Kitasatospora fiedleri: one gene and its partner. The protein of the gene in region 1 interacts with the protein of each later gene in a pairwise test. Links are inferred from orthologs where the notes say so. Each region holds a gene or a part of one and is shown on either strand. Other genes may lie near its edges.

Region 1 (9,294 bases):
CCTCGTCCTGTTCGGGGCGACCGGGGACCTCGCGCGCCGGATGCTCTTCCCCGCGCTGTTCGAACTGTGGGAGCGCGGCCTCCTCCCGGACCGGTTCGAGGTGATCGGCTCGGGCCGCCACTCGCCCGGCACCGACCAGGACTTCCGCCACGACGTCGTGGCGGCGGTCGCCGACTCCGCGGACGGCGCCGACCGCGCGGCGCTGGAACGGTTCGCCGAACGGATCCGGTTCGCCACCGCCTCCGCCGAGGACGGCTCCGGGCTCGCGGCGGCCGTGCAGCAGCGCCGCGCCGCGCTCGGCGAGGGCTGCCGGACCTTCCTCTACCTCTCCGTGCCGCCCGGGCAGGCGGACGGCATGCTGCGGATGACGGACCGCGAGGGCATCGCCCGGGACGCGACCCTGATGGTGGAGAAGCCCGTCGGCGAGGACGTCGACACCGCCCGCGCGCTCAACGCGCTGCTGGCCACCCTCGCCCCCGAGGAACGCGTCCTGCGGGTCGACCACTTCCTCGCCAAGGAGTCGGTGCGCTCCCTGCTGGCCCTGCGCACCGCCAACCCCTGGCTCGCCGGGTCGTGGGACGCCCGGCATATCGCCTCGGTGCTCATCGACGTCCCGGAGAAGATCGACATCGAGGGCCGGGCCGCCTTCATGGAACGCACCGGCACCTTCCGCGACATGATCCCCACCCACCTGTGCCAGGCACTGGCCGCCGCGGCGATGGAACCGCCCTCCTCCGACGACCCGGAGGCGGAACGCGCCGCCCGGCTCCGGCTGTTCGAGCAGACCAGGCCCTTCGACCCGGCCCGGACGGTGTTCGGCCAGTACGAGGGCTACCGGGAGGAGGACGGGGTGGCCGCCGACTCGACCACCGAGACCTTCGCCGCCGTCGAGGTCCGGATCGACAACCCGCGCTGGCAGGGCGTCCCCTTCCTGCTGCGCACCGGCAAGGCCCTGGACTCCGCCGACCACCGGCTCACCGTCCGCTTCCGCCCGACGGCGGACGGGGACGGGGACGGGGACCGGACCAAGGGCGAGGCCGGCACCGAGCTGGTGGTGGGCCTGAGCGCCACGGCGGACGTCCGGTTCGGCGTCCGGCTCAGCCGCCCCGGCCCCCGGCCCGGACTGGTGGACGGGGTGCTGGGCCTGGAGCCGCTGCCCGGCGCCGACGCCTCCCTCGGCGCCTACGCGCAGGTCTTCCACCACGCGCTGAGCGGCGACCACCGGGTGTTCACCACCGCCGCCGAGGTCGAACGGCTCTGGGAGCTCGCCGCACCGGTCCTCGCCGACCCGCCGCCCGCCGTCCGCTACCCCCGGGGCTCGTCCGGACCGGAGGTGCCGGGGATGGCGGGGGTGCCGGAGGTGCCGGAGGTGGCGGACCCGGCGTCGGACCGCGCGGGCTGAGCGCGCGGGCCGGGCGTGCGGCGCCCGCGGCCGGTCAGTGGCCGGTCGCGGGCAGGTCGCGCAGCGCGTTCTCCACGACCTCGGTCAGCGCCGGGTGGATCCACAGCGGGCCGTCGGCGAGTTCGCCGGCCGTCATGCCGGTGGTGAGGGCGACCACCAGGGGCTGGATCAGGGTGGCGGCCTGCGGGCCGAGGATGTGCGCGCCGAGCAGCCGTCCGGTCCGGCGGTCGGCGAGCACCTTGCAAAAGCCCTCGGTGTCCTCCAGCGCCCAGCCGTAGGCCACGTCGGCGTACCGGTGCACGGCGACGGCCGGGTCGAGCCCCTGCTCGCGGGCCTGCCGCTCGGTGAGGCCGACCTGGGCGATCTGCGGGCGGGTGAAGACGGCGGAGGGCACCGCCCCGTAGTCCATGGACCGCTCCTCGCCCGGGTGCAGCAGGTTGTGCGCGACGATCCGGGCCTCGCGGTTGGCGACGTGCTTGAGCGGGACGGGCGTGGCGATGTCGCCGAGCGCCCACACCCCGTCGGCGGTGGTGCGCAGCTGGGCGTCGACGGTGATCCGGCCGTCCTCCCCGGTGGCGACGCCGGCCCGGTCGAGGTCGAGCAGGTCGCTGTTGGGGCGGCGCCCGACGGCCACCAGCAGGGTGTCGGCGCGCAGTTCGGCGCCGTCGTCCAGGGTCAGCCGCAGGTCGCCGGGGCGGCCGGTGACGGCGGTCAGTTCACGGCCCAGCCGCAGGTCCCAGTGCCCGCGCATCGCCTCGGTGAAGGCGGCGGACACCGCCTCGTCCTGCTGCTTCCCGAGCAGCCGGTCCTCCTTCTCCACCACGGTGACGTGGCTGCCCGCGGAGCGGAAGACGTGCGCCAGCTCGGCGGCGATGTAGCCGCCGCCGAGCACCACCAGCCGGGCGGGCGGCTCGGGCAGGCGCATCACGGTGTCGGAGGTCTCGTAGGGCAGGCCGGAGGACGCCACCACGGGCGGGACGACGGGGCGGCCGCCGGCCGCGATGACGATCCGGTCGGCGGTCAGCTCCAGCGGACCGTCGGCGGTGTCCACGGTGAGCCGGCGCGGCCCGGTGAACCGGGCCAGGCCCCGGTGGACGGTGGTGTTCGCGGCGTCCCGGCGGTCCTGCTCGCCCTCGGCGGACGCCGCGTCCAGCCGGCCGAAGACCCGGTCCCGGACCTCGGGCCAGCGCACCTCCCGCAGCCGCGCGTCCACGTCGTGCCGCCCGGCGTCCCGGACGGTGTCGGCGACGTCGGCGGTGACGGCGAGCATCTTGCTGGGGATGCAGCCCGCGTTGAGGCAGGTGCCCCCGAACGGGCCGGCGGAGACGACGGCGACGTCCAGGTCGGCGAAGCGGTCGTCGAGGAGGAGGTTGCCCGAGCCGGCCCCGAGGACCAGGAGATCGTGATGGCGCATGTTCGGAACGTAACCGTTTCCCGGCGGACCATTCCGGACGCCGGTCCGGACGGGTGCCACCCGGAGGCTTCTCCCCGGGCCGGTGGGCCCGTCCGGCGGGCGGACGGAGGAGATGTTCACCCGTTCGGCGCATCCGCACCCATGAGTCGCGCGGAATGGGGGAGGCGTGAGTCAGCACCGTGCAGAACGACATCCCGATGAGGAGAACCCGCCATGGCCCGCACCGTCAACCGTGACGCCAACCGCCCCGCCTACACCGTCCCCGGCCTGACCACCGAACAGGGCGCGGAGCTGATCGTCACGCTGCAGGAGCGGCTGAACGCGCTGAACGACCTGCACCTGACCCTCAAGCACATCCACTGGAACGTGGTCGGCCCGCACTTCATCGCCGTCCACAAGATGCTCGACCCCCAGGTCGACCGGGTGCGCCTGATGGCGGACGACGTCGCCGAGCGGATCGCCACCCTGGGCGGCGTCGCGCACGGCACCCCCGGCCGACTCGTCGCCGACCGCAGCTGGGACGACTACAGCGTCGGCCGGGCCGACGCCATCGCCCACCTCGGGGCCCTCGACCTGGTCTACACCGGCGTCATCACCGACCTGCGCAACGCCGTCGAGCAGGCCGGCAAGATCGACCCCGCCACCGAGGACCTGCTCATCGAGCAGCTGCGCGACCTCGAGCAGTACCAGTGGTTCGTCCGCGCCCACCTGGAGAGTTCCAGCGGCACCCTCGCCACGGCGGACGCCCCCACCGAGGCGCGGGCCGCGAAGAAGGCCGTCCGCAAGAGCGGCAAGTCCGCGGGCTGACCGCGCCGCACACCCGGCTCGAAGGCCGCCCCCGCTCCGGCGGGAGGCGGCCTTCGGCGGGCCCGGGCCCGTCAGGCGGGGCGGTGCGCGGTCGCGAACGCCGCCGCGTCCCAGGTGCCGCCCAGGGCGGGGGCGAGGGCGGCGGTGGCGAAGGGGCGGAAGGTGGCGGGGGTGTGGGCGGCGGCGCCGGCGGGGAGGGCGCCGAGGAGGGGGGCGCCGGCGGCGGTGGGGAGGTCGGCGAGGTTGCAGCGGGTGGCGAGGTCGGGGGCGGCGGGCCAGCAGCCGATGACGACGCCGCGCAGCGGGAGGCCGCGGTGGCGCAGCGCCTCGACGGTGAGCGCGGTGGCGTTCAGGGTGCCCAGGCCGGCCGCTGCGACGAGCAGGAACCCGACGTCCAGGCCCAGGTCGCGGCAGGCCAGCGCGTGGTCGGCGAGGGTGCGGCCCCGCTCGTCGTAGCGCACCAGCAGCCCGCCCGCGCCCTCGACCAGGACGGTGCGGTGCCCGGCGGCGAGCTCGGCGACCGTCTTGGCGACGTCCTCGGGCGCGAGGGGCGGCAGCCCGGCCCGGCGGGCCGCCGTCTCGGGAGCGAGCGGCTCCGGGTAGCGGGCCAGCTCGACCGCGTGCACCAGCGGCCCGGCCAGCCGGGCGACCTCGTGCACGTCCCCCGGCTCGTCGGGCCCAAGACCGGTCTGGCCGGGCTTGAGCACCGCCACCGGCTCCGGGCACAGCGCGGCGACGGCGGCGGTGGTCAGGGTCTTGCCGACCTCGGTGCCGGTGCCGGTGACGAACAGGACGGTGGACATGGCGCGGTTCCTAGCGGTCGGAGCGGTCGGAGCGGTCGGAGTGATGGGCGCGGTGGGCGCGGGTGGAGGCGGTGGCCGCCGCGGCGATCGCCCGGCCGATCGCGGCCAGGTCCTCGTCCGGGGTGACGAACGGCGGCATGGTGTAGATCAGGTCGCGGAACGGCCGCAGCCACACGCCCTGCCCGGCCGCCGCCTCGGTCGCCGCGGCCATGTCCACGGGCGCGTCCAACTGCACCACGCCGATCGCGCCGAGCACCCGGACGTCCGCGACCCCGGGCCGTCCGGCGCACGGGGCGAGCGCGGTGCGCAGCGCGGACTCGATCCGCCCGACCTCGCCGCGCCAGTCCTGCCGCAGCAGCAGGTCGATCGAGGCGTTGGCGACCGCCGCCGCCAGCGGGTTGCCCATGAAGGTCGGGCCGTGCGCCAGCACCGGGACCTCGCCGCGCGAGATGCCCTCGGCGACCCGGCCGGTGCACAGCGTCGCGGCCAGCGTCAGGTAGCCGCCGGTCAGCGCCTTGCCCAGGCACATCACGTCCGGCGAGACGCCCGCGTGGTCGGCGGCGAACAGTTCGCCGGTGCGGCCGAAGCCGGTGGCGATCTCGTCGAAGACCAGCAGCACGTCGTGCGCGTCGCACAACTCCCGCAGCGCGCGCAGGTACGCGGGCGAGTGGAAGCGCATCCCGCCCGCGCCCTGGACCACCGGCTCGACGATCACGGCGGCCAGCTCGCCCGCGTGCCGCCCGATCAGCTCGGCCAGGTGCGCGAGGTACGCCGGGTCGGCCGGGGCGTCGTACCCGGCGGGCGGCTCGGCGGCGAACAGCTGCCGGGGCAGCACCCCGCCCCACAGGTGGTGCATCCCGCCCTCGGGGTCGCACACCGACATCGGGTGGAAGGTGTCGCCGTGGTAGCCGCCGCGCCAGGTCAGCACCCGGTGCTTCTCCGGCCGGCCGAGCGAGCGCCAGTACTGCAGGCACATCTTCAGCGCGACCTCGACCGCCACCGAACCGGAGTCGGCGAGGAAGACGTGCTGCAACGGCTCCGGCGTCAACTCGACCAGTTTCACCGCCAGTTCGACGGCCGGACGGTGGGTGAGGCCGCCGAACATCACGTGGCTCATCGAGTCGAGCTGCCCGCGCACCGCCGCGTCCAGCTCGGGGTGCCGGTAGCCGTGGATCGCCGCCCACCAGGACGACATGCCGTCGACCAACTCCCGGTGCCCGCCGACCGGTTCGGCCAGCCGCAGGCGCACGCCCGCGGCCGACTCCACCACGAGGGGCTGGACCGTTCCCGGCATCGGACCGTACGGGTGCCAGACGTGCGCCCGGTCCAGTGCGAGCAGCCGGGCGGCGTCCGGGGTGTGCTGACGGTCCATCAGGCGTTCGGGGCCAGCTCGGTGCCCGCGCCGCGACGGCGCACCCGGACCAGGTCGGTGCGCGCCTCGTCCTCCGCGCCCGGGGCCGCGACGGCTCCGGCGGTGCCGACGGCTTCGACCGCTCCGGCGGCCTCGACGGCCGGCGCGCTCTCGCCGTGGCCGCCGCACGGGCCGCAGCCGCCGCCCGTCCCGCAGGCGCCCTCCTCCTGGTGGCCGCCGCAGCCGGTGGCGGCGGCGTGGACGCGGTGGCGGGGGAGGGTGGTCTGCCCGGCGCCCTCCACCTCGAAGCCCGCGTCCTTGATCATGTCGAGGTCGGCCTGCCCGGCCTGGCCCTCGCTGGTCAGGTAGTCGCCCAGGAAGATCGAGTTGGCGATGTGCAGGCCCAGCGGCTGCATCGAGCGCAGGTGCACCTCGCGCCCGCCGGCGATCCGCACCTCGATGTCCGGGCAGACGAACCGGACCATCGCCAGGATGCGCAGGCAGCGCTGCGGGGTGAGGTTCCACTCCTCGGCCAGCGGGGTGCCCTCGAACGGGATCAGGAAGTTCACCGGCACCGAGTCCGGGTCCAGCTCGCGCAGCGCGAACACCACGTCGACCAGGTCCGCGTCGCTCTCGCCCATGCCCGCGATCAGGCCCGAGCAGGCCGACAGGCCCGCGCCGTGCGCCTTGGCCACGGTGTCCACCCGGTCCGCGTAGGTGTGGGTGGTGGTGATGTCGCCGTAGGTGGCCTCGGAGGTGTTCAGGTTGTGGTTGTACGCGTCCGCGCCGGCCGCCTTCAACCGCTCGGCCTGGTTGTCCGAGAGCAGGCCCAGGCAGGCGCAGACCTCGACGCCCTCGTCCGCGCCCTTGATCGCCGCGATGGTGTCCGCGACCCGGTCGATGTCCCGGTCCGTCGGGCCGCGCCCGCTCGCCACCAGGCACACCCGCTTCGCCCCGCCCGCGACGCCCGCGGCGGCGGCCTGCGCGGCCTGGTCCGGCTTGAGCCAGGTGTACTTGAGGATCTCCGCCTTCGAACCGAGGCGCTGCGAACAGTACGAGCAGTCCTCCGGGCACAGCCCGCTCTTCAGGTTCACCAGGTAGTTGAGCTTCACCCGGCGGCCGAACCACTGCCGGCGCACCCGGCCGGCGGCTGCGACCACGTCCAGCAACTGGTCGTCGGTGGTGGCCAGCACGGCCAGCGCCTCCTCCCGGGTGGGCAGTTCCCGGCGAAGGCCCTTGTCGGTCAGGATGTCGAGGAGGTCCATGGCCCGATCCTGCCCGGGCGGCCCCGGCGTCCGCCAGAGGGAACCCGCCAGAAGATCCCCCGCAGGCTGTGCGAGTTGTCACAGTGTCGCGGCTCACAGTGACCGCCCGGACACCGGCGCGGGCCGCGTCGGGCCGGGGCGCGTCGGACCGGGGCGCATCGGACCGGGCCGGGAGCGGGCGGGGCGGCCGGGACCGGGGTCAGGCGGGCTGGGCCGGGGGACGGTTGTCGATGACGATCCGGGTCGGCGGACGCTCGTCGACCGCCGCCGTGGAGTCCGCGGGCAGGGTGCGGCGGATCTCGTGGGACAGGTCGACGTAGTACGCCAGGGCCATGGCGCTGTCCTGGAGGTCGCGGGCCGGGCCGACGCCGGTCTCCCAGTAGGTGGTGTACAGGGCGTGGACGGCGGACATCAGGCTGGGGCCGGACAGCCGGACGGTCACCATGTCGCTCTTCTCGTCGGTGGCGGCCGGCGGCAGCTGGAAGTACTTGGCGCCGACGGCCCGCGCGACGATGAACTGCCAGGCGTGCGGGTGGCAGACCAGTTCGGCGGTGCCGATCTGGGCGGCGGTCCGCAGCACGGTGGACAGTTCGGCGTCCAGCTGGTCCCGGAGGCGGTCCGGTCGCACCGCGGGCGCGGAGACGGCGGGAGCGGGGGCGGCGGCGGGCTCCGGCGCGGGCTGCTGCCGGCCGGTCAGTTCGGAGAGCAGACCGGCGGCGGCCCGCTGCTCGGTGCTGTCGGTACTGTCGGTGGAGGCGGGGCCGGAGCCGGGGAGCGGGTCGGACGGGGCGGACAAGGCGGTCTCCTTCGGGGCGGCGGGCTCGGTGGTCTCGGCGGGCTCGGTGGTCTCGTTGGCGGCAGCGGTGCGGGCGTCGGCGTCGGCGTCGGCAGCCGGCACCGCCGGAACGGTGGTGGTGGCCTCGGTGGCGGGCTCCGGGGCGGGCTCCGGCCCGGCGTCCGGTCCGGACGGCGGTGCGGTCCGGGCCGTCCGCAGTTCGGCGAGTCCGCTCTCCCAAGCGGCCCGGGCCTCGGCCAGTTCGCGGCGGAGCCCGTCGATCTGCCGGTGGGCCAGGGCGAGGTCGCGCTGGTCGCGGTCGAGGGCGCGGAGGACTTCGGTGCGGGCCCGGTCCAGGCCCTGGCCGAGCGCGGTGGCCAGATCGGTGCGCAATTCCGCTTGGCCGGAACGGAGTTCCCGCAGTTCTTCGATCAGTGCGGGGGCGGTTTCGGTGCGGAGGAGTGCGATCTGTTCGGCGGTTCTCGTCATGTTCCCTCCCGTTGGCGGCGGGTGCCGTCGCGGGCCCGCCTGCGGCGGTCGGCGGTTCCCGGTGGTGTCCGGGCCAAGCGTGCTGGGCGTGTTCCGGGCGGGTGGGCGGGTCGGGGCAGGCTGTCGGAATTCCGGCGATCACTGGCCGGAATCGCCTCGCCGTCATGTTCGAATGGTTTGTTGTGGGTTTCCCACCCCTCGCCGGGAGCCCTTTTCGCGGATTTCCGTCCCGGCCGGGAAACGGATTCCCCGGGGCGCGGCGGAAACGTCGACCGGGCGGAGAGGGTCGGGTCGGGGAGGCGGGCGGGTTCGGTCCGAAGTGGGCGTGCGTCCGACCCGAAGGAAGGATCGTCCGATCAACTGCTTACAATCTGCGCCATGACCATCCAGCGGGGCCCGCACGCGCGCGGGGACGACGAGCAGCCGCCGCACGGGCACCGGGCGAGCGGCGAGCGGCGTCGGCTGGCCGTGCTCTGGGGCCTCGTCGCGGTGCTCGCGGCCGGCGGGGTCTGGGTGGTGGCCACCCCGCACCACCGGGGCGCGGCGTCCGGGGCGCCCAGCGGCGACAAGCCCACGGCCCAGGCGGCCGGGGCTGGCCAGCCCGTGGAGCCGCTGACGGAGTCTCAGTCCTTCCTGGCGGAGCGGTACTTCCCGGCCCAGCGCGGCTACGACTACGACAACTACCGGGCCCGCCGCTCGACCGCCCGGGAGGGCGCCGAGTGCCGGGGCGTGCAGAACGACAAGGCCCGCGACCTGCTGGCCGAACTCGGCTGCCAGGGCTGGCTGGGCGTCGCGCTCACCCGCAGCGACCAGCCGGTGGCCTCCAGCGTCACGGTGCTGCGCTTCCTCGACGAGGGGGCCGCGGCGCGGGCCCTGCCGACCGTCCGGGACAAGGCGCGGACTTCGAGTTCACCTACCCGGAGGGGATGTTCGCCCCCGCCGCGAACGTCCGGCCGATGTCGGCGACCCGGGTCGAACTGGTCGGCCA
Region 2 (9,528 bases), 4.6 Mb from region 1 along the record:
GGTGCCGCGGACCAGCTCGTGGGCGGTGCCGGTGTGCAGCGGCAGGTAGCGGGCGTGCAGGTGCTCGACCCGCTCGCGGGTGCGGCGGGCCTCGCCGAGCAGCGCGGTGAAGCGGCGGTCGGAGTCGGCCAGCAGCTGACGGACGGCGGTGTCGATCGAGACGGCGGCCATCCCGCTGGTGGTCGCCGACGTCCGCTGGAGCAGCCCGAGGCCGCGCAGCTCACCCAGCGCCTGCTCGAACTCGCTTTCCTCGCAGCCGAGTTCCTCGCGCAGGGAGTCCAGCGGCAGGCCGGGGTCGGCGAGCAGGCGGGCGTACAGGGCGGTGCTGGTCTCCACCCTCCGGGAGCCTAGGGCCGCGGGCCGGGGGCGGAGCGCGGTTTTCAGCATGCGAGACGGCCCCGGCGGGCGGGCGGCGGCGGGGCGGCCGGAGGACGCGGAGGCGGGGCGGCCGGGAGCGGGTCCGCGTCCGGGAGGCGGTCCCGGCATCCGAGACGGGCGCTCCGGTGGCGGCCATGGCCTGATCCGGCGCGGCCGGGGTCTTCGCCGGGCGGGCCGGGGTCTCCAGGATGGGCGGCATGGCGATTCCCGAGTCTTCCGTGATCTGGTTCGACGGCGCGCTGGTGCCCTGGCAGGAGGCCCGCGTCCACGTCCTGACCCACGCCCTGCACTACGGCACCGGGGTGCTGGAGGGCACCCGGGTGTTCGAGACGGCCGACGGGCCCGCGGTGTTCCGGCTGGCCGAGCACCTGGCCCGGCTGGAGCGCAGCGCGCACATGCTGCGCATCGAACTCCCCTACAGCCGGGAGGAGTTGGCGGCGGCAACGGTGGCGCTGGTGGCGGCCAACGGCCACCGCTCCTGCTACCTGCGGCACCTGGCCTTCCTGGGCTACGGGTCGATGGGCCTGGACATGCGGCACTCCCCCACCAGCGTGTCGATCGCCTCCTGGGAGTGGCCCGCCTACCTGGCGGCGGGGCGCGGACTGCGGCTGATGACCAGCAGCTGGCGGCGCACCGACCCCAACGCCGTCCCCCCGGCGGCGAAGGCCACCGGCCCGTACCTGAACTCGGCGCTGGCCCGGCGGGAGGCCACCGACGCGGGCTTCGACGAGGCGCTGCTGCTGGCCCCGGACGGCACGGTCAGCGAGTGCAGCTCGGAGAACGTCTTCGCGGTCCGCGGCGGCGTCCTGCGCACCACCCCCGCCAGCGCGGGCGCCCTGGAGGGCATCACCCAGGACACCCTGCTGACCCTGGCCCGGGACCTGGGCGTAGAGGTCCGGGTGGAGAACCTGCTGCGCTCGGACCTGTACGCGGCCGACGAGGTCTTCCTCTCCGGCACGGCGGCCGGCGTCGTCCCGGTGGCCTCCCTGGACAACCGCGAACTACCTTCCTCCGAAGGCGAGTTGACCAAGCGGCTGGCCGAGGCGTACCGGGGTGCGGTGAGCGGCGCGGACCCCCGCTACCGGCACTGGCTGACGCCGGTTCACAGCTCGTAGACGGCTCCGGCGCGGGCGAGTTCGACCGGGCCGGGGAAGGCGGCGGCGGCGTCGCGGCGGTTGCGTTCGGCGTCGGTCCACGGCGGGATGTGGGTGAGGACCAGGCGGGCGGCGGCGGCCTCGGCGGCGTGCTCGCCGGCCTGGGTGCCGTTGAGGTGGATGGAGTCGAAGGTCTCCTTGCCGTCCGTGTAGGCCGCCTCGCACAGGAACAGGTCGGCGCCGCGGGCGAGTTCGACCAGGGCGGGGCAGACGCCGGTGTCGCCGGAGTAGACCAGGCTGCGGCCGCCGGCCTCGATCCGGAAGCCGTACGCCTCGCAGTCGAGGTGGTTGACCCGGGCGGCGGTGACGGTGAACGGGCCGAGGGCCAGCCGGGCGCCGTCGGCGAGGTCGCGGAAGTCGAAGACCTCGGTCATGCCGGGCTTCTCCGGCATGTCGTAGGCGCGGGCCAGGCGTTCGGCGGTGCCGGCCGGGCCGTGCACGGGCAGCGGGTCGGGGCAGCCCTCGACCCGGTAGTTGCGGGCGACCCAGTAGGCGCACAGGTCGATGCAGTGGTCGGCGTGCAGGTGGCTGAGCAGGACGGCGTCCACGTCGTAGAGGCCGGCGTACTTCTGCAGGGCGCCGAGCGCGCCGTTGCCGAGGTCGACGACGAGGCGGTAGCCGTCGTGCTCCACCAGGTAGCTGGAGCACGGGGAGTCCACGGACGGGAAGCTCCCCGAGCACCCCACCACGGTCAGTTTCATGCCGAGCCCTTCCCGCCCCGTCGGGCCATCGTCCGCGGCCGTCCGCGCCGCCGGTCGGGCGGGGCGGGGTTCTTCGACTCCGTCGGTGCTTTGACTGTCGAGGGTAAGGGCCGGGCGGCACTTTGCCCCCTCTCCCGTGCCGGGCTGTGGGCGGAATCACCAGGACGGGGCGGGGCCCGGTTCAGCGGCGTCCCGGGCGGGCCAGCGCCCAGCCGCGGATGGTCTCCGGGTACCAGCGGGGGTGGCCCGCGGCGTCGACCCGGTCGGGTTCGGGCAGCAGTCCGTGCCGCTTGTAGTTGCGGACTGTCTCGACCCGCACGTTGATGTGCCGGGCGATCTCGACGTAGGACCAGAGCTCTCGGCCGGGCATCGCGCCCACCTCCGGGTGACGGCGTACCAGTGGTGCGCCGCCAGCCTGGCGCGGCGGGGTCCGGTGACCGGGGCGCGACCGGCGTGGTGACCGTTCCGTGACGGAGCGGTCACCCGGAACGGACAAATACCGGGATTTCACAGCGGGCCGATGATCGGACGAGCGGACGGCGCGGCCCCCTGGGCGGGGTGCCGCGCCGTGATCCTGCCGCGGGGCTCAGGCCCAGAGCTGGCCCTGCAGCGCCTCGACCGCCGCCTCCGTGGTCTCGGCGGTGTAGATGCCGGTGGACAGGTACTTCCAGCCGCCGTCGGCGACCACGAACACCACGTCGGCCCGCTCGCCGGCCTTGGCGGCCTTGCGGGCCACGCCGATCGCGGCGTGCGCGACCGCGCCGGTGGAGACGCCCGCGAAGATGCCCTCCTGCTGGAGCAGTTCGCGGGTGCCGGTGACGGCGTCGGCCGAGCCGACGGAGAAGCGGGTGGTGAGGACCGCGGCGTCGTACAGCTCGGGGACGAAGCCCTCGTCCAGGTTGCGCAGGCCGTAGACCAGGTCGTCGTAGCGCGGCTCGGCGGCGACGATCTGCACGCCCGGGACCTTCTCGCGCAGGTAGCGGCCGACGCCCATCAGGGTGCCGGTGGTGCCCAGGCCCGCCACGAAGTGGGTGACGGTGGGCAGGTCGGCGAGGATCTCCGGGCCGGTGGTGGCGTAGTGCGCGCCGGCGTTGTCCGGGTTGCCGTACTGGTAGAGCATCACCCAGTCGGGGTGTTCGGCGGCAATCTCCTTGGCGATCCGCACCGCGGTGTTGGAGCCGCCGGCGGCGGGCGAGGAGATGATCTCCGCGCCCCACATCCGGAGCAGCTCGCGGCGCTCCTCGCTGGTGTTCTCCGGCATCACGCAGACCATCCGGTAGCCCTTGAGCCTGGCCGCCATGGCGAGCGAGATGCCGGTGTTGCCGCTGGTGGGCTCCAGGACGGTGCAGCCGGGGGTGAGCCGGCCCTCGGCCTCGGCCCGCTCGATCATGCGCAGCGCCGGGCGGTCCTTGATGGAGCCGGTCGGGTTGCGGTCCTCCAGCTTGGCCCAGAGCGTGACCCGGCCGTCCTCGTTCCCGGGGATTCCGGCCGAGAGCCGCGGCAACCGCACCAGTGGCGTGTTGCCGATGGCCTCGATCGGGCTGTCGTAGCGCATTACTTCATACCGCCGGCCACGGCCGGGAGGATGGTGACGCTGTCGCCGTCGGCGACGGCGGTGGCGATGCCGTCCAGGAAGCGGACGTCCTCGTCGTTCAGGTAGACGTTGACGAAGCGGCGCAGCTCGCCGCCGTCCAGCAGCCGGGCGGCGATGCCGGGGTGGCGGGAGTCGAGGTCGGTGAAGAGCTCCCCGAGGTTGGCGCCGTTGCCGTCGACGGCCTTGGCGCCGTCGGTGTAGGTGCGGAGGATGGTCGGGATGCGGACCTCGATGGCCATGGCTGCGCTCCTGTGGAGTGTGAGTTCGGGTTGCCGGGCCGGGCGGGGCGCGGCAGGGGAGGGGGCCCCGGCGCGCGGGGCGGGTGCTGTCCGGGGGGCTCGCCGGTCGCGGTGCCGCCGGTCAGTGCGCGGCGGTGCCGGGACAGATCGCGCTGGCGAGCCGGCACAGGTCGACGTGCAGGCGCGCCACGAGGCGGGTGCCTGGGGCCTGGTTGCTCACATCGACGGAACGCATGGACTCATCGTATAGATTCCCGCCCCCGCTTTGACATGCTTGTCTCGGCATCCGGTCGGCGGCGTTCCGAGGGGTGGGAAAGCGGGCCGGCCCGCCGCGCGCGGGCGGTGCGGGTCGGCCCGCTCCCGGGCCGTTCCCGGCCTGGGCCGGGTCGGGGGTCGCTCAGCCCTGGTGGGCCTCGACCACCTCGACGTCTTCCTCCGTGATCACACCGTCCACGATGCGGAACGAGCGGAACTGGTAGGGGTCCTGCTCGCCGGCGCCCTCGGCGGTGGAGACCAGCACGTAGTGGGCGAACGGCTCGGAGGCGTAGCTCACGTCGGTGCGGGAGGGGTACGCCTCGGTGGCGGTGTGCGAGTGGTAGATCACCACCGGCTCCTCGTCGAGGTCGTCCATCTCGCGGTAGAGCTTGAGCAGGTCGCCGGAGTCGAACTCGTAGAAGGTGGGCGAGCGGGCCGCGTTGAGCATCGGGATGAACCGCTCGGGACGCCCGGTGCCGGCCGGTCCGGCGATCACGCCGCACGCCTCGTCCGGGTGGTCGGCGCGGGCGTGGGCGACGATCCGGTCGCGCAGTTCTCGGGTGATGGTCAGCATGCCGCCAGGATAGCGACGCGTCAGTCGCCGCCCCCGGCCCGGAGGTGGGCGTGCGGGTCGGCGTGCAGGGCGGCCGGGTCGCGGCGGCGCAGCACCGCGTAGCCGACCGCCAGGCAGATCGCCCAGCCGGGGAAGACGTACAGCGAGATCCGGGCGTCGGGGTCGAAGGCGATCAGGACGGCGACCAGGACCAGGAAGGCCAGCGACAGCCAGCGGCTCCAGTTGCCGCCGGGGGCGCGGAAGGTCGGGGCGGGCAGCCGGCCGGCCTTCCAGGCGGTGCGGTAGCGGATCTGGCTGGCCAGGATGACGCCCCAGGTCCACAGGCCGCAGACGGTGGCGATCGAGGTGATGTACTGGAACGCCCGTTCCGGGACGAGGTAGTTGAGCACCACGCCGACCCCCATCAGCAGGCAGGAGACGGTGATCGCGGCGGCGGGGGTGCGGTGGCCGTTGAGCCGGGTGAGCCGCCCGGGGGCCTGCCGGCGCAGGGCCAGGTCGCGCAGCATCCGGCCGGTGGAGTACATCCCGGAGTTGCAGGAGGACAGCGCGGCGGTGAGCACCACGAAGTTGATGATCCCGGCCGCCGCCGGGATGCCGATCTTGCCGAAGGCGGCGACGAACGGGCTGACGCCGGGCTGGAACTCGGTCCACGGCACCAGCGACAGGATGACCAGCAGCGCGCCGATGTAGAACAGCGCGATCCGCAGCGGCAGGGTGTTGATGGCCCGCGGCAGGGTCTTCTCCGGGTTCTCGCTCTCGCCCGCGGTGACGCCGACCAGTTCCACGCCCAGGTAGGCGAACATGACGATCTGCAGGGTCATCACGGTGGCGCCGACGCCCTTGGGGAAGAAGCCGCCGTCCTGCCACAGGTGGGTGACCGAGGCGGTGTCGCCGGCGTCCGAGAAGCCGAGGGTGAGCACGCCGACGCCGATCAGGATCATCCCGAGGATCGCGGTGACCTTGACCATCGAGAACCAGAACTCGATCTCGCCGAACAGCTTCACCGAGATCAGGTTGGCGGCGTACAGCACCAGCAGGAAGGCCAGTGCGGTGGTCCACTGCGGGATGTCGGGCGCCCAGAAGCGGACGTAGACGGCGGCGGCGGTGGTCTCGGCCATGCCGGTGACCACCCAGAACAGCCAGTACGTCCAGCCGGTGACGAAGCCCGCGAACGGGCCGAGGAACTCCCGGGCGTACTCGGCGAAGCTGCCGGCCACCGGGCGGTAGGTGAGCAGTTCGCCGAGCGCCCGCATGATCACGAAGATCACCACGCCGGCCACCGCGTAGCTCAGCAGCAGGCTGGGCCCGGCCTTGGAGATCGCGGTGCCGGCGCCGAGGAACAGGCCGGTGCCGATCGCGCCGCCGATGGCGATCATCTGGATCTGCCGGGTGCCCAGCCCCCGCTGGTAGCCCTCCTCGTCGGGGGCGGACCCGGCCGCCTCGTCCGTCACCTGCTGCGTCATCCGCCCGCCTCGCCTCCCGGTCCGCGCCGGCCGGCCGGCCGACGGGCCCCGGCTGTCCCGGGGAGGCAGCAGTGAACCACGGTGAGGCCCCGGAACGCCTCATATCTGAGCTTTACCTGAGCAATCGGACAATATGAACGAAAGGAGGGGGCCGAATGGGGGGCGCGGGCGGAGGCGCGGGCAGGGGTCGGGCGGGCCCCGTCAGCCCGTCATCGCCTCCAGCAGGCTCTCCTGCATCGCGCCCAGCCACAGGTAGGCGATCACCAGCGGCTTGCGCGGGTCGGAGTCGGGCAGCCGGTACAGGCCCTCGTCCTCCTCCTCGGAGACCTCCAGCCGGGCGCCCAGGGTCAGCCGCAGGTCGTTCAGCGCGCCCAGCCAGCGCGGGAAGTCGTCCGGCTCGACCTCCAGCACCCCGCCCGCGCCGCCCAGCCCGTCCAGCGCCCGGACCACCGCCAGCGCGTCCTCGCGCTTGCGGGCCCGCAGGTCCAGCTCGGTGTAGCGGCGGAACTCGGCGGCCCGCTCGGCGGTCCGCGGGTCCTCCGGCGCGCCCGGCCCGCCGTACCCGTCGGGGAACAGCCGCAGCAGCGCCGGGTCCTCGGGGGCCTCGCTGGGGCCCTCCGCGAACAGCGCGGCCAGCGGGTCGTCGCTGCCGCCGCCGGGCGGCGGCCCGATCAGCTCCAGCATCTGCACTTCCAGCGAACGCAGGATGGACGCCTCGAACTCGTCCAGCGCGATCGCCGCGCCGCCGTCGCCCGCACTCTCGAACAAACCGGCCATGTGTGTCGAATCAGTCCCTCGTGGATGGTGGGTGACGGGCCGTCAGTCGTGCTGCAGGGTGGCCCACAGGCCGTAGCCGTGCATCGCCTGCACGTCGCGTTCCATCTCCTCGCGGGTGCCGCTGGAGACCACCGCCCGCCCCTTGTGGTGCACGTCCATCATGAGCTGGTGGGCCTTGTCCTTCGGGTAGCCGAAGTAGCTCTGGAAGACGTACTGGACGTAGCTCATCAGGTTGACCGGGTCGTTGTGGACGATGGTCACCCAGGGCGTGTCCGGCTCCGTGACCGGAACCCCCTCCGTCTCCGGGCGCTCGACCTCCACCGGCGCGACACTCACAGTCCGTCTCTCCTCGTCGACCTCGGCTTCCCCCGTCCCATGCTTCCATCCGAGGGACCCGGGAGCGAATCAGGGTGGCCCGACACGGGGACCGGAAGAGAAATCGTCACTCTGACGCTAAGTGGTAGTAGCATCATCCCCATGGACGCCATCACCGCGCACCGCAGCTCCGCGCTGCTCACCGACCGCTACGAACTGACCATGCTGCAGGCCGCGCTGCGCAGCGGTGCCGCCCACCGCCGCTCGGTCTTCGAGGTCTTCACCCGCCGCCTCCCGTCCGGCCGCCGCTACGGCGTGCTGGCCGGCACCGGCCGGGTGCTGGACGCCATCGAGGACTTCCGCTTCACCGCCCCGCAGCTCGACTGGCTGGCCGACCAGCGGGTCGTCGACGAGGAGACCCTGCGCTTCCTCGCCGACTACCGCTTCACCGGCAGCGTGCACGGCTACCCCGAGGGCGAGGCGTACTTCCCCGGCTCGCCGCTGCTCACGGTCGAGGGCAGCTTCGCCGAGGCGGTGATCCTGGAGACGGTGATCCTGTCGATCCTCAACCACGACTCGGCGATCGCCGCCGCCGCCTCCCGGATGACCGCCGCCGCGGGCGACCGCCCGGTGATCGAGATGGGCGCCCGGCGGGCCCACGAGCAGTCCGCGGTGGCCGCCGCCCGGGCCGCCTACCTGGCGGGCTTCGCCGCCACCTCCGACCTGGAGGCGGGCTTCACCTACGGCATCCCGACCACCGGCACCGCCGCGCACGCCTTCACCCTGCTGCACGACAGCGAGCGGGACGCCTTCACCGCGCAGATCGACTCGATGGGCCGCGACACCACCCTGCTGGTGGACACCTACGACCTCGGCGAGGCGGTCCGCACCGCCGTCGAGGTGGCGGGCCCGCAGCTGGGCGCCGTCCGGATCGACTCCGGCGACCTGACCCTGCTCGCCCACCGGGTGCGCCGCCAGCTCGACGAGCTCGGCGCCACCGCCACGAAGATCATCGTCACCTCCGACCTGGACGAGTACGCCATCGCCGCGCTCGCCGCCGCCCCGGTCGACGGCTACGGCGTCGGCACCAGCCTGGTCACCGGCAGCGGCCACCCGACCTGCGCGATGGTCTACAAGCTGGTCGCTCGCGAGTCGGTGCCCGGCGGCGAACTCGTCCCGGTCGCCAAGCGCTCGGCCGGCGGCAAGACCAGCGTCGGCGGCCGCAAGTGGGCCGCCCGCCGCCCCGACCGGGACGGCTTCGCCGAGGCCGAGGTGGTCGGCACCGGCCCCGTCCCGGCCGAGCTGGAGCCGCACCTGCTGCACGTCCCGCTGATCACCGACGGCGAGGTGGTCGGCCGCGAGCCGCTGGACGCCGCCCGCGACCGCCACCGCCGGGCCCGCGCCGCGCTGCCGCTGTCGGCGACCCAGCTCTCCCGCGGCGAGCCGGTGATCAACACCGAGCGGCAGGCCAACTGAACCGCCGGACGCGGACCCGGGCGGGGCGGGCGGGGGCGCCGGGCGGGCACGGACGCCGGGCGGGGCGGGCGCGGACGTGGCTTTGCCCGGCTTTGCCCCGCGGCGATCCCCCGGCGGCGCCCCGGCACTTTCGCGCCCGCCCCGCACTGCCTAGAGTGCCAACCGCTGTACCGTCCGGGCCCCGCCCGGACCACCCCGACGCCACCGCGGCCGAGACCCCCGGGCTCCGGGCCGCATCCCAGCTCCCCACGAGCCAACGAGAGAAGAGCCAGCCATGCACCGGGCCCTGATCGTCGTCGACGTGCAGAACGACTTCTGCGAGGGCGGCAGCCTTCCCGTCGCCGGCGGGGCCGAGGTCGCGGCCGCGATCACCGACCTGATCGCCGAGTCCGCCCCCGGCTACGCCCACATCGTCGCCACCCGCGACCACCACATCGACCCAGGCCCGCACTTCGCCGCCGAGCCCGACTACGTCCGCTCCTGGCCGGTGCACTGCGTGGCCGGCACCGAGGGCGTGGGCTTCCACCCCAACTTCGCCCCTTCGGTGACCTCGGGCGCGGTCGAGGCGGTCTTCTCCAAGGGCGCGCACGCCGCCGCGTACA

Evidence for each region.
Region 2: the proteins of QMQ26_RS33935 (region 1) and clpS interact in binary tests that used the Escherichia coli proteins (3 or more experiments, as listed by UniProt). The link is inferred for Kitasatospora fiedleri from one-to-one orthologs.

The regions. Positions count from the first base shown.
Region 1 is NZ_OX419519.1:7,428,573-7,437,866, forward strand. What follows is about bases 2,074-4,826. They hold QMQ26_RS33935 (Dps family protein), read left to right. Parts: upstream 2,074-3,029; coding sequence 3,030-3,623; downstream 3,624-4,826. Other genes in these bases: QMQ26_RS33930 (mycothione reductase), read right to left, coding at 2,074-2,816; bioD (dethiobiotin synthase), read right to left, coding at 3,695-4,426; QMQ26_RS33945 (adenosylmethionine--8-amino-7-oxononanoate transaminase), read right to left, coding at 4,437-4,826. In the rest of the region: QMQ26_RS33925 (glucose-6-phosphate dehydrogenase), read left to right, coding at 1-1,402; more of QMQ26_RS33930, read right to left, coding at 1,437-2,073; more of QMQ26_RS33945, read right to left, coding at 4,827-5,798; biotin synthase BioB, read right to left, coding at 5,798-7,042; QMQ26_RS33955 (hypothetical protein), read right to left, coding at 7,242-8,306; QMQ26_RS33960 (hypothetical protein), read right to left, coding at 8,987-9,139; QMQ26_RS33965 (hypothetical protein), read left to right, coding at 9,233-9,294.
Region 2 is NZ_OX419519.1:2,779,448-2,788,975, forward strand. What follows is about bases 5,825-8,811. They hold clpS (ATP-dependent Clp protease adapter ClpS), read right to left. Parts: upstream 7,472-8,811; coding sequence 7,178-7,471; downstream 5,825-7,177. Other genes in these bases: QMQ26_RS12940 (amino acid permease), read right to left, coding at 5,825-6,358; QMQ26_RS12945 (DUF2017 domain-containing protein), read right to left, coding at 6,560-7,135; QMQ26_RS12955 (nicotinate phosphoribosyltransferase), read left to right, coding at 7,613-8,811. Outside these bases: QMQ26_RS12905 (helix-turn-helix transcriptional regulator), read right to left, coding at 1-336; QMQ26_RS12910 (branched-chain amino acid transaminase), read left to right, coding at 576-1,493; QMQ26_RS12915 (MBL fold metallo-hydrolase), read right to left, coding at 1,481-2,233; QMQ26_RS12920 (MerR family transcriptional regulator), read right to left, coding at 2,415-2,603; QMQ26_RS12925 (PLP-dependent cysteine synthase family protein), read right to left, coding at 2,820-3,788; QMQ26_RS12930 (MoaD/ThiS family protein), read right to left, coding at 3,788-4,066; QMQ26_RS37450 (putative leader peptide), read right to left, coding at 4,188-4,301; QMQ26_RS12935 (Mov34/MPN/PAD-1 family protein), read right to left, coding at 4,464-4,895; more of QMQ26_RS12940, read right to left, coding at 4,916-5,824; more of QMQ26_RS12955, read left to right, coding at 8,812-8,926; QMQ26_RS12960 (isochorismatase family protein), read left to right, coding at 9,201-9,528. UniProt on the Escherichia coli protein: Involved in the modulation of the specificity of the ClpAP-mediated ATP-dependent protein degradation.